DNA from 2 places in the Blautia sp. TM10-2 genome. Region 2 is predicted to be linked to the other one. Evidence: riboswitches for the same ligand, from Rfam matches in the RefSeq annotation. Region 2 holds a riboswitch; the other holds the start of a gene.
What was found. A riboswitch is a leader RNA that binds a small molecule or an ion and turns the genes downstream of it on or off. The one in region 2 is predicted to bind lysine.

Region 1: linked by a shared signal. The riboswitch ahead of DXD92_RS10365 (alanine/glycine:cation symporter family protein) and the one ahead of dapA (4-hydroxy-tetrahydrodipicolinate synthase) in region 2 are both predicted to bind lysine.

The regions. Positions count from the first base shown of each region.
Region 1 covers NZ_QUJZ01000009.1:64,665-72,613, forward strand. The annotation lists gene DXD92_RS10360 (amidohydrolase) at 1-415, opposite strand, end outside; gene DXD92_RS10365 (alanine/glycine:cation symporter family protein) at 533-2,011, opposite strand; lysine riboswitch at 2,197-2,371, opposite strand; gene DXD92_RS10370 (maltose acetyltransferase domain-containing protein) at 2,476-2,601, opposite strand; gene DXD92_RS10375 (peptide deformylase) at 2,645-3,055, opposite strand; gene DXD92_RS18730 (hypothetical protein) at 3,097-3,513, opposite strand; gene DXD92_RS10385 (class I SAM-dependent methyltransferase) at 3,586-4,191, opposite strand; gene DXD92_RS10390 (hypothetical protein) at 4,178-4,729, opposite strand; gene DXD92_RS10395 (GNAT family N-acetyltransferase) at 4,726-5,295, opposite strand; gene DXD92_RS10400 (AIM24 family protein) at 5,491-6,327, shown strand; gene DXD92_RS10405 (MATE family efflux transporter) at 6,492-7,823, shown strand.
Region 2 covers NZ_QUJZ01000010.1:62,786-70,734, reverse strand. The annotation lists gene typA (translational GTPase TypA) at 1-1,281, opposite strand, end outside; gene DXD92_RS11480 (single-stranded DNA-binding protein) at 1,687-2,316, shown strand; lysine riboswitch at 2,372-2,546, shown strand; gene dapA (4-hydroxy-tetrahydrodipicolinate synthase) at 2,698-3,588, shown strand; gene dapB (4-hydroxy-tetrahydrodipicolinate reductase) at 3,624-4,385, shown strand; gene DXD92_RS11465 (ABC transporter permease) at 4,775-5,704, shown strand; gene DXD92_RS11460 (carbohydrate ABC transporter permease) at 5,717-6,637, shown strand; gene DXD92_RS11455 (ABC transporter substrate-binding protein) at 6,848-7,949, shown strand, end outside.

The sequences.
Region 1 (7,949 bases), on a different contig from region 2:
AGATCGGAACTTCGGTTGATACGCGGTCAAGATCGTAGCGGTTCGGCATGCGGTCCACGTCCGTGAAGTAATCCTGATTCCAGCCGCGGCCCATCAGCCATGCGCCGTCTTTTCGCGGATGCTCTTTCTGGAAGGTGTCGAGACAGGCGAGCATATCTTCCAGGCTTTCGGTATGTGCGGCAAGCTGCGCTTTCAGCAGGGAGCCTCCATAATTTAAAAGGTGCATATGGCTGTCGTTAAAACCGCTGCAGACGAATTTTCCGCCGAGGTCTACAACTTTGTCGCCGGCTGCTGCAAGGGCATCTGCCTCTGCGCTGCTTCCGGCGAAAACAAATTTGCCGTCTTCTACTGCAAACGCTTCGACAAGCGGCAGTTTTCCGGTGTAGACAGCTCCGTTTTTGTAAATTGTTTTCATATCATTATCCTCCTACTGTCATCTAAATTTGATTCTATTCTTTTCTGCCCATTTGCGCAATATACAAATTCAGACACGCTATTCTCTTGCGTGTCTGGATTCGCTTTTGAATATTTTTTATTTCGTTTTCTCTTCGTAGAACAGGCAGGCGTTCTTGTCTACCGTGCCCTGGCCGAAGTTTCTTGCTTTGTAGTCTTTCAGCAGTTTGAAATACTGGTTCGAGAGAATCAGGATCACTGCTACGTTGACGAAGGTCGGGATCGCAGATGTGATATCAACGACAGTCCAGATAAAGCCCTGGTTGTTGGTCTTTACCAGATAGATCGTCCACAGTACGCCCGGCAGAGCGCGGACTGCATAGAAGACTTTCATGACGATATCTTTCATCTTGCCTTCTTTTTTATACAGATGCTCCAGAATTGCCAGATAGTAGGTGAACCATCCGCCGGAAGTCGTTACAGTGAAAATGACCATGATGACTGCCAGAAGGATGCTTCCAAATTTGCCGAATCCGCTTGCAAATGCACTTAAAGCAAGTGTTCCGCCGTTCGTTCCGTCGGTCCAGTTTCCGCTTAAGATAACGGAAAGTGCGGTGATCGTACAGATAACCATGGTATCAAAGAATACCTCGAAAGATCCCCACAGACCCTGCTCTACCGGATGCGGTGTTTTTGCGGAAGCATGGATCATTGGAGAAGTACCCCATCCAGCCTCATTGGAGTATACGGAACGCGCCATACCCACACGGATAATCTCGCTGACTGCGCAGCCGGCAAAACCGCCGATCGCTGCTGTTCCGGTAAATGCGTTTGTTACGATGGCTGCAAATACGCCAGGAACGCGGTTGATGTTGATGATGATCATGCCAAGTCCCATCAAGATATAAAGAACGCTCATAAATGGAACGAGCTTGCTGAACAGACTTGCGATTTTCTTCGTACCGCCGCTTGTAACGACATAGGTCAGAATGCAGAGCAGAACGCCCATCACGATAACGCCTTCTACTTTGAAGCTTCCAAGATTGATATTCTCAATACCGAACGCACCGGCTACGACCTGAGATGCGGTCAGGTTGGAAGAGGTTACGAAGAAGGTGGAGAAAATACCGATGCCGAAGATGAGCGCCGGGATCAGCCACAGCTTGCCCCAGTGGCGCTCCTCGCCAAGTCCGCACTCCATGTAGTAAGTCGGACCGCCGTAGTACTCACCTTTTTCGTTGGTGTGACGGTAGTAGCAGCCGAGGGTAACCTCAACCTGTTTTAATATCATACCAAGCAGAGACGAAAGCCACATCCACATAATGGCTCCCGGGCCGCCTGCTGCAACTGCAGTTGCAACACCGGCGATATTACCGAATCCTACGGTACCGCCGATAGCGGTCGAAATCGCCTCAAACGAGGAAAGCATACCCTTTCCTTCACTTGCTTCGTCTTCTTTCTGGAACAGTTTTCCGCCGGTTCTCTTCATAATCCAGCCAAAGTGACGGAACTGGAAAAATCCAGAACGAACGGTAAAGTACAGACCGGTCAGAATCATCAGCGCGATCAGCGGCACGCCCCAAAGGACACCGTCCAGCCAGTTAAGAAATGCTATCATGTCAAAATCCTCCCTTTTTTCTTTTCCGGCAACAGTTTTCTTCAGACGTATCCTGTAACACCCGTTTCGTCTTTCGTTCTCCAACCAAACAGATTTCCACCCCTGGAACCTTTTGTCACGGTTCCAATTGCAGTACAATAAAAAGAGCAGCGGTCTTCACCACTGCTCCATTAAATCTACGTTCATGAAGCAATAGCTCCTCCACCAGTACGGTGAGAGTGCACAGCCTGTTCGACTGTACCCCAACGCAGACAGTTTTTCGGGAACTGCCCCGTTTCGGCGAATGCTCCTTTCCCTGCCCGTCCCAGACCCCGTTGTCTCAGGACAGCTACTCTTAGCCTTCGCGCCTCTATTGCCGAATATGTATATTGACAGGTATTATCATATGTTTCTTTTCGCTACTTGTCAATCGTTTTTTCGACATTATTTTACAAAAATTTTATATTTTCGAAATTTGTCCTGATTTATTTGACTTTCTTGTCTCCCTCTGACGGCTTCAGCTGGTTGAACTTCCACAGACGCTCCATATAGCCGGACTGCTCTTTGGCCAGCTCTTCCACATTCGGGTTGTAAATGATTCCTTTTACCATTCATTCTCTGTCTGTCATACTGTCCTCCTGTCTGCTGTAGGATCTAAATAAGTATCCCTTCCAGATGATCCATCTCATGCTGGCAGATCTGGGCTGGCCAGCCGGTGAATTTCTGGCGTTGTTTTTTCCAGTTCCAGTCGTAGTATTCGATTTCGATGTTCTGGTACCGCTTTGTTTTCCGCACGCCTGGCAGGGAAAGGCAGCCTTCTTCTGTTTCGTAGGGGCCGCTTTTGCGGACGATCACCGGGTTGAACATGATGATGTCGCGGAATCCGGCGTTTACGATGATGATGCGTTTTTTCACGCCGATCATATTTGCCGCCATGCCGACGCATGCCTCGCGGTTTGCTGCCAGTGTGTCCTGCAGATCTCTTCCCACCTGCAGATCTTCCTCTGTCGCCGGGACGGATTTCTGTCCGAGGAAGAGAACGTCTCTCATAATTGGTTTTACCATTTGTGTTTCCTTTCTCTTTCGGCCTTAAAGGCCAAAATCGTTTAATTTTCTATTTGAATCCACATATCGCACGATGTGCATCCGATTACGTTTTTTCCGCCTTTCTGCTCCAATCGTTCTACTGTTCCGCTGCAGAACGGACAGATCCAGTCAATCTGTTTTCCGGCTTTGACGGCCTGCATCATGTTGACGAATTTTGTCGTATCTACATTTTTCGAATTGCAATTCTGCGTCCAATCACCGGAGAGTACTTTTCGCAATTCGCCGTTTTCATTCAGAATAACGGTGTCGCCCTCCTCGATGTTCCAGTCATACAGCATCTGATCCTCCTGGCGGATGCGCGATTCTGTTCCGTTTTCATCTTTCAAAACAACAACTGCCATGACAGGCTCGTCGGCACCGCGCTCCTCACAGCCGAAATCAAGGTCTTCCTCAATTCGCATTACCTGATATTTCATAAAAACGCCCTTTCTTCAAATATAATTCATGCTTTTTTGTATTCCACACGGTTTTTGCTGTTACAAAACTTTTTATTCCTGAATCGTAAAAATCACAACCCGCTCCCGGCTATCCCCGCCCGGAAACAGATCCATACAGTCGATCTCATCGAGAAATTCCAGTTCCGGCACCGTCATCAGATACGAGATATAAGCATCCGACGGGTAATAGAAAAACAGCTGGATCTCCCGCGGATTTTCGTAGTACGATTCCAGCAGTCTTGCCATCGCTTTTCTTAAGATTTCAAGCGAAAACGGGTTAAAAAAATACACCCGGTCCACTTCCGCAGGAACGGGAAAATTTTCGGCGCTCTCCAGCACAAACTCCGTCCGCGCACCAGAGGCCGCCGCCTTTTTGTTTTCCATTGCCTTCGCATAAATCCGCTCATCATACTCCACACCGATGGACTGGCACCGGGTCTGCGCCGATAAGAAGAAATCTACGCGGCCCTTTCCGCATCCGTAATCGAGCAGCGTATTTCCCTTTCGGATCATCCCCGTGTTTGCCATCCGCTCCAGCACGCAGTACGGGGTCGGCTCATACGGATACCGGTACAGATCCGACCGGCTGTCGTCCCGCCCCATTGTGTGGATCTGAAGCAGCTTGTCCCAGCGGTTTTCGTTTTTATCCTCTCTCATCGCCCGTCTCCCGATACTGTTCGAATAATTCCAGATACTCCTGTTCCACCGCATCAAACGGCCGCACCGCGTAGTCCAGCGTGATGTGAAGCTTCGGTGCATCCCCCTCCTGCGGCTCCTCCAGCAGATTCGTCAAATCGTACCACAGCAGATCATTGTCGATCTGTTTCATCATCCGCTGCTCCTCCGCCGTCAGATCACTGCCAAGATATTTCTCATAAATCACCGAAAGCAGATGGTCCTCGATCTCGCGGTACCGCGGCATTTCCTGTTTTAATGGCCGCGGCACGTCCGACATGTAACACTCGCTCGCGTCATGCAGAAGGCACGCCAGCACCAGCCGCCGGGAATAGCCGCGCGCGGCCGCCTCTTTCGCACAGCAGATGCAGTGCTCTCCCACTGACCAGAACGTCGTCACATGGCCGTTTCCGCGGCAGATCATCGGCAGCGCATGCGCAAAATCCTCCACACAGAGCAGTTCCGGAGCGGGATGCACAGGGTCAAAATGTTTTCTTGTATACGTTGTTATTGTGCTCATTCTTTTATCTCACTATATGATTTTACTGCCGGCTGTCCCGCGTGCGGCTCGCCGATGATTTTTTCCATCCAGACCATATCGTACCAGCGGTCGAATTTGTAGCCGCAGTTGTGGAAGGTTCCCACGAGTTCGAATCCGAGATGCGCATGGAACTCGGCGCTGTTTTTCGTCAGATATTCATCCTCGACCTGCGGATAGCCGATGCAGGCGTAGAGGTTCAGAATGCCCATTTTTTTCAGGCGGTCCGCCAGCTCTTCATACAGTCTCCGGCCAAGGCCTCCTTTTCTTGCATTGTGATCGAGATAAATGGTCAGCTCGCTCGACCAGTCGTATGCGGCGCGGCCGACAAAGGCATGTGCGTATGCATAACCTTCGATTTTTCCATCCTGCTCGATGACGAGGTATGGATATTTTTTCATGATATCACGCATGCGGTTCTCAAATTCTTCCAGAGACGGCACGTCCCACTCGAAAGAAATGACGGTGTATTCTACATAGTAAGCATAAATCTCCAGAATGCGTGCGGCATCCTCTATTTTTGCATCTCTGACAGTAATTGTACTCATAATAAACTCCTCCTCTGACCGTACTGCTTGCGTTTTCTGAACTTTATCTTATCACTCCGCTGAAAAATGGACAACATGATTTCCAGATTTCCTTTTTTTCTAAATTTTTCTGTGCTCTTTGCTTTCTTTCCTGTATAATAAAAGAAACAAGACGGATCACTATTTTTCTTCTTAATGAAAGAAAGGAACGTGCCTATGAAAATTTTAAATCTCGAAAACGAAAACCGGAAATTCACCAAGTCCATCGAAAATTTCCACGTCATGGAATATCTCCAGGATTCCAGCGTCTCGCCGATGACTGCCATGGAGGAGTATTACATGAGCAAAATGAATGTGCGCCGCCGCCAGGTTGTCATTGAACTGGACAAGGAGCACTCCGCGATTATCCAGTCCGGTGCGATGCAGTGGATGGGCGGCCATGTACAGGCGACCGCCGGAATCAAAGGGATCGGCGACCTGTTCGGAAAGGCCATCAAAGGCGCCATGACAAAGGAATCTGCCGTAAAACCGGAGTACGTCGGCGACGGATATCTCGTGCTGGAACCGACCTACAAATACATCATTCTTGTGGATGTCGAGAAATGGGGCTCCTCCGGAATGACGATTGAGGACGGCATGTTCCTCGCCTGCGACGGCAGAGTCAAAACCAAACTGACCGCCCGCAAGAGCATTTCCTCCGCTGTCCTCGGCGGCGAAGGCTTCTTCAATCTGAGCCTCGTCGGCAGAGGCGCCGTTGCCCTCGAAAGCAACGTACCTGAGGACGAGCTGATCGAAGTCGAACTCGAAAACGACGAACTGAAAATCGATGGAAACCTCGCCGTCTGCTGGTCCTCCAACCTTGATTTCACCGTAGAGCGCTCCACCGGAACCCTCGTCGGATCCGCCGTCAGCGGTGAAGGCCTCGTCAACGTCTACCGCGGAACCGGCCGCGTCCTCATGAGCCCGGTCGCCCCGACAGATTCCCTGCCGACTGCAACCAACACGACCCAGGCGAACCCCGCTGTGAAGAACAACCTTCCGCCGGAAAATTAAATTCGAATCCTCTCCGCCCCTATGCCTAATACGCATAGAAAAAAGTCAAATTAAACCTCGTTTTTGATTGACACTTTCTTCAAAACATGTTAGCGTAAAATACGCATTTATCTTTACATTCTTAAGAAAAACCATACGATAAAATACATGTTCTGGAGAAAATGATGAATAGAATAAACTGGACTGAACTGAAACCGCAGATTCAGCAGGTCGGGCGATTAAGTCTGCCTGCGATTCTTACACAGATTACTACGATTGCGATGCAATACATTGATTCCGCGATGGTCGGCGCGCTTGGGGCGAATGCTTCGGCGGCGATCGGACTGGTTTCGTCGACGACGTGGCTCCTCAGCGGTACGATTTATGCGGTTTCAGCCGGTTTTTCTGTTCAGGTAGCGCATCAGATCGGGGGAAATCATGACAAGAAGGCAAGGGATGTTGTGCGGCATGGCATCGCGTCCGCGCTTGTTGTGTCGGCTGTTTTGTGCCTGATCGGGCTTCTGATCAGTCATCCGCTGCCGGGGTGGCTCGGCGGTGCGCAGGAGATCCGGCGGAATGCCACGCTCTATTTTATGATGTTTGCCATCATGCTTCCGTTTTCCCAGCTCAACTCGCTGATGTCGTCCTTCCTGCAGTGCAGCGGTGATATGGTGACGCCCAGTATTTTAAATGCCGTCATGTGCGTGCTCGATATCATTTTCAATGCTCTTTTGATTCCGGTTTTCGGTGTCATGGGTGCCGGTATGGGAACGATGCTGGCCTGCGCCGTCATCAGCCTCACGGGTGCCTGGTTCTGTTGTGTCCGCAATCCGCGGCTGCGTCTCCGCCGGAAGGAAAAAACGGTTTTTGATACGAAAATTCTGAAAACTGCATTCAAAATCGGTGTGCCGGTTGCCGTACAGGAAATCGCGATGAACAGCGCCATGGTTGCTGCCACCATGCTGATTGCCCCGCTCGGCTCCATTGCGATTGCGGCCAATTCGTTCGCCGTCACCGCCGAAGGCCTCTGCTACATGCCAGGCTACGGCATCGGTTCCGCCGCGACAACGCTCGTCGGCAGAAGCTACGGCGCCGGAAATTACAAGCTGGCGAAACGCTACGGAAATATCTGCATTGCCATGGGCGCAGTCCTGATGGCCATCACTGGAGGTCTGATGATGATCTTCTGTCCGTTCGTCTTTAGCATTCTGACTCCTGACCCGCAGGTGCGCTCGTTTGCCGCCGAGGTACTCCGCATCGAACTGCTCGCCGAGCCGTTTTTCGGCGCTTCCATCGTTGCCGCCGGAGCCCTCCGCGGAACAGGCGATACGTTTGTGCCAAGCCTTCTGAACCTTGGCAGCATCTGGGTCATCCGCCTCGGTCTCGCGGTGCTTCTCATCACCCCGCTCGGCCTGCGCGGCATGTGGATCGCCATGGCTATCGAGCTCTGCATCCGCGGATTGCTGCTGCTCTACCGCCAGCATACATCGAAATATTATAAACTGCCCGCAGCCTGACTTGGCGGCAGCGTATAGAAAAAGCGCTTATTTGAGATTTCATTCCCGCCTCAAATAAGCGCTTTCTATTTTACCTTATCCCTTGTTTCAATTCACAGTCGGTATTTTCACGGAGTCTGACATGTC
Region 2 (7,949 bases):
GCTGAGGAGCTGGATGACAGTACCGGAGAACTCGTCCGGAACGTCAACGTATGCGATTTCCATTGGCTCGAGTTTGCGTCCGCGCTCGTCCTCTTTGTAGATAACCTCTGCCTTACTTACTGCGAACTCATATCCCTCACGGCGCATGTTTTCGATCAGGACGGACAGATGCAGCTCACCACGGCCGGAAACCTTGAAGCAGTCTGCGGAATCAGTCTCCTCGACGCGGAGAGAAACGTCAGTGTTCAGCTCACGCATCAGACGGTCACGCAGGTGGCGGGAAGTTACGTATTTACCTTCTTTACCGGCCAGCGGGCTGTCGTTTACGATGAAGTTCATGGAAATAGTCGGCTCGGAGATTTTCTGGAACGGGATGGAAACCGGGTTGTCCAGATCGCCGCAGAGAGTATCTCCGATGTGGATATCCGGGATACCGGAAACAGCAACGATAGAACCGATGCCTGCCTCAGTAACCTCTACTTTTTTCAGTCCGTCAAATTCATACAGTTTGCTGACCTTTACTTTTTTCTTCTTGGTCAGATCGTGGTGGTTGACCAGCATAACGTCCTGGTTCACGCGGATCGTTCCGTTTTCAACTTTGCCGACACCGATACGTCCAACGTATTCGTTGTAGTCGATGGTACTGATCAGAAGCTGTGTGCCAGCTTCCGGATCGCCGGTCGGAGCTGGGATGTATTTCAGGATGGTCTCGAACAGAGGAGTCATATCCTTCGGGGTATCGTTCAGATCGAGTACCGCATGACCCATCTTTGCGGATGCGTACAGAAACGGACAGTCAAGCTGTTCGTCAGATGCATCGAGGTCCATCAGAAGCTCGAGCACTTCGTCGATAACTTCATCCGGGCGTGCTTCCGGGCGGTCGATCTTGTTGATGCAGACGATAACGGACAGATCCAGCTCGAGTGCTTTTTTCAGCACGAATTTGGTCTGCGGCATAGCGCCCTCGAATGCGTCTACAACCAGAATAACGCCGTCTACCATTTTCAGAACTCGCTCAACCTCGCCGCCGAAGTCCGCATGGCCTGGGGTGTCGATGATGTTGATTTTTGTTCCTTTGTAGTAAACTGCTGTATTTTTGGAAAGAATGGTGATTCCACGCTCACGCTCGATATCGTTCGAGTCCATGACACGTTCCTGAACCTCCTGATTGGCACGGAAAACGCCGCTCTGTTTCAGAAGCTCGTCTACCAGTGTAGTTTTACCATGATCGACATGGGCGATGATGGCAACGTTTCTTACATCTTCTCTTGTTGTTTTCATTTCTTCATTCCTCTTCCTATGGGTTGACCCTGCCGGGTTCAATTTTTCAAAATTTCAAGCCGGCCGGGAATGTTTATCACAGCACAAAGGCAGGTGCCTTGCCGTTTTGTCTCTGCTGGATGCCTGCCTATCTGAACTATTATAGCACAGAACAGAGAAAAAAAACAGGGAAGATGTGACATTTTTTGTATTGCAATGGTAGAAAATACGAAGCATGTGGTGCGGTTTTTACAGAAACATATACAAAAAATTGGGCAGAATGCTGATTTGAATAGAAATAAAAAAATCTGGAAAAAAGTGGTTCTGAAAAAGAAATGTGGTTCATACATTAGGATTATAGATCAGCAAAGTACCGATCAGAAATCAATATTCAGAAAGAAAAGACAAAGGAAGGGGATTTTCATTATGGCAGACAAGATGATTGAAAACAATCAGGTGGTTATCATGGGAGAGATTGTCTCCCCGTTTACATTCAGCCATCAGGTATTCGGAGAGGGCTTTTACCTCGTCGATGTGATGGTCAAGCGGTTGAGTGAATCGCAGGACATCATTCCGGTGATGGTCTCCGAGCGGCTGGTGGACGTATCACAGGATTACCAGGGTGAGTGGATCTGCATCAGCGGTCAGTTCCGGTCCTACAACCGCCACGAGGAGAAGAAGAACCGTCTGGTACTCTCCGTATTTGCGCGGGAATTAAGCTTCGTGGAGGAAGAGGACGATTCCGTCAAATCCAACCAGATTTACCTCGATGGATACATATGTAAACCGCCGGTCTACCGGAAAACACCTCTGGGAAGAGAGATCGCCGACCTTCTGATCGCGGTCAACCGTCCGTATGGAAAATCAGATTATATCCCGTGCATCTGCTGGGGACGGAATGCGCGGTATGCCTCTGCGTTTGCCGTGGGCGGCCACGTTCTCATCTGGGGACGGATCCAGAGCCGGGAATATATGAAGCGGCTGAGCGAGACGGAAATGGAAAAGCGGACTGCATATGAGGTTTCGGTGAGCAAGCTGGAATATAGTGAGAGTTAAAGCGCGATCCGCTGTTGACAAGAAAATTTAATGATGCTATAGTAAAAGCAGAACTGAAGTGGATAGAGGTCGCATTACTTCAAGAGTACCTTTTCGGATGCCTCAGCAGCAAAAGAAGAAGAGGAAAAGGGAAGAATGCCGAAGGACATCCGGCGCTGAACCGGTATGCTCCTGGGCGCAGGTTGAAAAAATCTGCGACTGTCATCGAGAGATGGAGAGCTATCTGATCATAGATACTGCGTATGTGTGAATTTGGAGGCGATCTTATCTGGGATGAGGCGCCTCTTTTTTAAACGGAAAGTGAAATTTTCCGTGGGAGATAAGCTCCGGCGACTGATTTCTTATGGTTTTATCTGACACAACATACAGGAGGAAAAGAGAATGTCTATTTTTAAAGGTGCAGCTGTTGCAATTATCACACCGATGACCGAAACACAGGAAGTGAATTACGAAAAACTCGGAGAACTGATTGAGGAGCAGATCGCCGGCGGAACCGACGCAATCGTTATCTGCGGAACCACCGGTGAGGCTTCGACCCTGTCCCATGAGGAGCATCTGGATGCCATCAAATATACCGTGGAAAAAGTAAATCACAGAATCCCGGTAATTGCAGGAACCGGCTCCAACAGCACGGAGACAGCAATTTATCTGTCTCAGGAAGCAGAAAAATACGGCGTGGACGGACTTCTTCTCGTTTCTCCGTATTACAATAAAGCAACACAGAAGGGCCTGATTGCACACTTTACCGCAATCGCAGACAGCGTCAAAGTGCCGGTCATCCTTTACAACATTCAGGGCAGAACCGGCGTAAACATTGCACCGGAAACGATCGTCTATCTGTTCAACAACGTTGAGAATATCGTTGCAGTCAAAGAGGCTTCCGGAAACATTTCCCAGGTCGCAAAAATTATGCAGCTGACCGATGGAAAGATCGATCTGTACTCCGGAAACGACGATCAGGTTGTGCCGATCCTTTCCCTTGGCGGAAGCGGTGTAATCTCCGTTCTTTCCAACGTAGCACCGCGTGAGACCCACGACATGGTACAGAAATTCCTCGACGGCGATGTGGCCGGATCCAGAGAAATCCAGCTGAGAGCACTGCCGCTCATCGATGCGCTGTTCTGCGAAGTAAACCCGATTCCGGTAAAAGCAGCGCTGAACCTGATGGGCAAAGAGGTTGGACCGCTTCGTCTGCCGCTGACCGAGATGGAGCCGCAGAACCAGGAGCGCCTGGCAAAGGCTATGAAAGATTTTGGAATCAAACTGGCTTAAGTTAAGAATACACGAAGTAAAGAAGGAAAAAGACAATGGTTAAAATTATTATGCATGGCTGCAACGGCCATATGGGACAGGTCATCACCGGCCTGGTAAAAGAAGATGCAAATGCAGAAATCATAGCCGGAATCGATATGAACGACAACGGCCAGAACGATTATCCGGTATTCAAAAGCCTGGCAGAATGCGATGTTCCGGCAGACGTAGTCGTTGACTTTTCTTCCTACAAGGCAGCCGACGCACTGCTCGATGCCTGCAAGGAGAAAAAACTTCCACTCGTCCTCTGCACCACAGGCCTCACCGAGGATCAGCTCAAAAAAGTGCAGGAGACCAGCAAAGAAATCCCGGTTCTCCGCTCTGCAAATATGTCCCTTGGTGTGAATACGCTGATGAAACTGGTACAGGCAGCTGCAAAAGTGCTTGCCGAAGCAGGCTTTGATATGGAGATCGTGGAGAAACACCACAAACTGAAATGCGACGCTCCAAGCGGAACCGCCATCGCCCTGGCAGACAGCCTGAACGCGGCAATGGACAACCAGTACCACTACGTATACGACAGAAGCCAGCGCCACGAGCAGCGTGACCCGAAAGAAATCGGAATCTCTGCTGTACGCGGCGGCACCATCGTCGGCGACCACGACGTCATCTTCGCAGGCCCGGACGAGGTTGTTACCCTGTCCCACAGAGCATATTCCAAAGGAGTTTTCGGAAAAGGAGCTGTAGAGGCTGCAAAATTCCTGGCTGGAAAACCGGCTGGCATGTATGACATGCAGGATGTCATTGCTGCGAAATAAGGCAGAAACAGGGAAAAAGTGAATAGAAACCAGAAAGTGCGCAACGAAAATGCGAAACGTTGCGCACTTTTTCTTTTCTTACAACGGGATTTTCGGAATTGAGGAAGTTATTTTGCAGAATATTTGGCAGAATACACAAGAAAAAATACGGAATATCAAAAGAGAACGTGAAAATCGCAAACGGTAATGGAAAAATCAATGCGCAACAAGGTAAAACGCTAAAGTTGCGCGTTTTGCACAAAAAATAGTAAAACAGTATATTTCGACAAGAAATATCTTATAAAAACTGCGAATTGTAAACAATATGCCGAAATGATATGATAATGGCACAAAGAAAAATAAAGAGTTGAGCAACAAAAAGTTGCGCAAACAAGAAAGGGAATGAGAAGATGAAAAAGAATGGTTGGAAAGGGTTTTGCAAAAAGCTCTACAAGTACCGGGTATTTCTTCTGATGCTTGCACCGGCAGTAATTTATACCCTGATTTTTTCCTACTACCCGATGACAGGAATTGTAATGGCATTCAAAAAATACTCCTACGCAGGAGGTATCTGGGGAAGCCCGTGGAACGGATTTGATAACTTCAAGTTCTTCTTTAAATCAGGACAGGCCGGACTCGTTACCAGAAATACCGTGCTGTATAATCTGGCATTTATTGTGATCAACACGACGATGCAGATTGCCGTTGCCGTGCTTCTGACCGAGATCCGCAACAAACATTACCGTAAGATCACACAGTCGCTGATGTTTCTGCCGTATTTCATTTCCTGGGTTATCGTAGGAGTTATGGCATTCAATATTTTCAGTTCCGACTACGGTTTTCTGAACCGACTGATTGAAACCTTCGGTGGAACACCAATCAAGTTTTACACGACACCAAAGGCATGGCCGTTTATCCTTGTCTTCTTTAATGTATGGAAGGGAATCGGATACGGTTCTGTTATGTACCTGGCAGCAATTATGGGAATTGACACTTCGATTTATGAAGCAGCCCGCATCGACGGAGCAAACGTGTTCCAGCGAATTTTCAAAGTAACAATCCCGATGATCATGCCGACCACAATCATCCTGCTTCTGCTATCCGTCGGAGGCATCTTCAAAGGAAACTTTGATATGTTCTACAACTTGGTTGGAAGTAACGGTCTTCTGTACAACTACACCGATGTAATTGATACCCTGACGTTCCGTGCCTTAATCAGCAGCAACGACTTCGGAATGTCCGCAGCTGTTGGTCTGTATCAGTCGGTACTGTGCTTTATCACTGTCGTAATCGTAAACAAACTGGTTGGTCTTTATGATAAAGACTACACCTTATTCTAGGAGGGATGAAAAGTGGGATCTTCCAGTCATACAAGTAAAATCAAAAGAGGAAAAGATGCGGTTGCACTTGATATCATCGCGTACGGATTCTGCGGAATCATCGCGCTGGTCTGCCTCGTTCCTTTCATCATGATCGTATCCGGCTCGTTTTCTTCGGAATCGGCCATTATCCAGAACGGTTTCAGCCTTCTGCCGCAGGATTTCAGCCTGGAGGCATACAAAACCGTATTTAAAGATCCTATGGTTGTCTTCCGCGCATACGGCACGACCATCGGTCTGACCATCGTCGGAACGGTACTTGGTCTGCTGCTGCAGACTATGACAGCTTATGTACTGTCACGCAAGGAGTTTGAGTGGAGAAATCAGTTTTCGTTTTTCTTCTACTTTACCACTTTGTTTTCCGGCGGTCTTGTTCCGTACTACGTACTGATGACACAGACCCTGAATCTGCGGGACAGCTACCTTGCACTGCTCCTTCCGCTGCTGTTCAGCGTATACAACCTTCTGATCATGAAGAGTTACATCGTGGGACTTCCGGATTCTCTGATTGAAGCGGCCAAGATTGATGGCTGCGGCGAGTTCCGTATTCTGTTCCGGATTGTAATGCCGCTGATCAAACCGGCACTTGCTACCGTGGGCCTCTTCATTGCACTGGCTTATTGGAATGACTGGTACAATGCGATGCTGTATATCAAAGACACGAACAAGTATCCGCTGCAGTATTTCCTGTATCAGCAGGTTAATGATATCGAGGCATATAAAAAGCTTCTTGCAAACAACGCCGCAGGCTCTGCCGTCAGCGCAATCTCATTGCCGACCCAGTCCCTGAAAATGGCACTTACCATTGTAGTAACCGGCCCGATCGTTCTGGCATATCCGCTGGTACAGAAATATTTTGTACAGGGTATCACAATCGGAGCAGTCAAAGGCTGATACAAATCATGTTAATTTAACTGAATCAAGTAAGTCCCCTGTTTCCATTGCGAAAAGCAATAAGCAGGTGGGTGGGGACTTGCTTGTATCAGGAGGAGTGCAAGCTCCTTCTGATAAACTGCGGAGCAGTTATTCGGTTATGAGCAAGTAGCAAAGCGGATTGCGAATATCCGCTTGAATTACACATTATATTTATGAAGGAGGTTCTTTATGAAAAAGAGCACAAAAAAACTGGTATCTGTATTACTTGCATCCGCAATGGCAGCCGGCATGCTGGCAGGATGCGGTTCCGGCAACGGAAAGGGAAGCACGGGCGACAGCAAAAGCAGCTCCGCAGCTTCCGGCACATCGGGAGACAACCTGAATGCAGACACTTCGGAGCATGTCGATCTGACGATGTATCTGATCGGCGACCGTACCCCGGATTTTGATGAGGTTTACGCCAAAATCAATGAGATTCTGGAAGAGAAGCTGAACTGCTCTCTGAACGTAGAATTCCTTTCCTGGGGCGAGCATGACACGAAATATTCCCTGCTGTTCTCCTCACAGGAAGATTTTGACCTGATCTTTACCGCATCGAGCTGGTGCCATTACGAGCAGACCGTTTCCCTCGGCGGATTTGCACCGCTTTCTGAGGACTTTATCAAAACGTATGCACCGGATATCTGGGAGGTTGTTCCGGAAATGGCATGGGAGCAGGCAAAGATTGACGGACAAATCTACATGGTTCCGAACTATGCCAACGAGTTTGGTCAGGAAGTTCTGGCAGTGCGCGGTGACCTGATGGAAAAATACGGTATGGATGATATTACATCCTGGGATGACCTGATGAAGTTCTACAAAGCATGTGCAGCAGACGGTATCTATGCAAGTCAGGGCGGACCGTGGTATCCATTCTTCCAGTCCCAGGGCTACTCCACAACGGGCGGAGCACCGAAGGGCGGCGAGCTGATTCTGTATCATACCCAGGATCCGAAAGATCTTGAATTCCAGTACATCGGTGAATGGGATGCGTTCCGTGAGTACTGCCAGGAGATGAAAGACCTGGTAGACGCCGGAGCATGGTCCAGCGACGTATTAAACAGCAGCGATGAGAGACAGACCGGACTTCTGACCGGAAGAACAGCAAGCATGAGCTGGAATCTCGGAAGCTGTCTTACCTACGGAAAACAGGCAAATGAGGAACATCCGGATTGGAATGTAACGATGGTAGACCCGAACAAAAACCTGTCGAAAAAAGTAAACTCTTACATCAACAACGGTGTTGCCATCAACGCAAACAGTAAAAACAAAGAGAGAGCCATGATGGTAT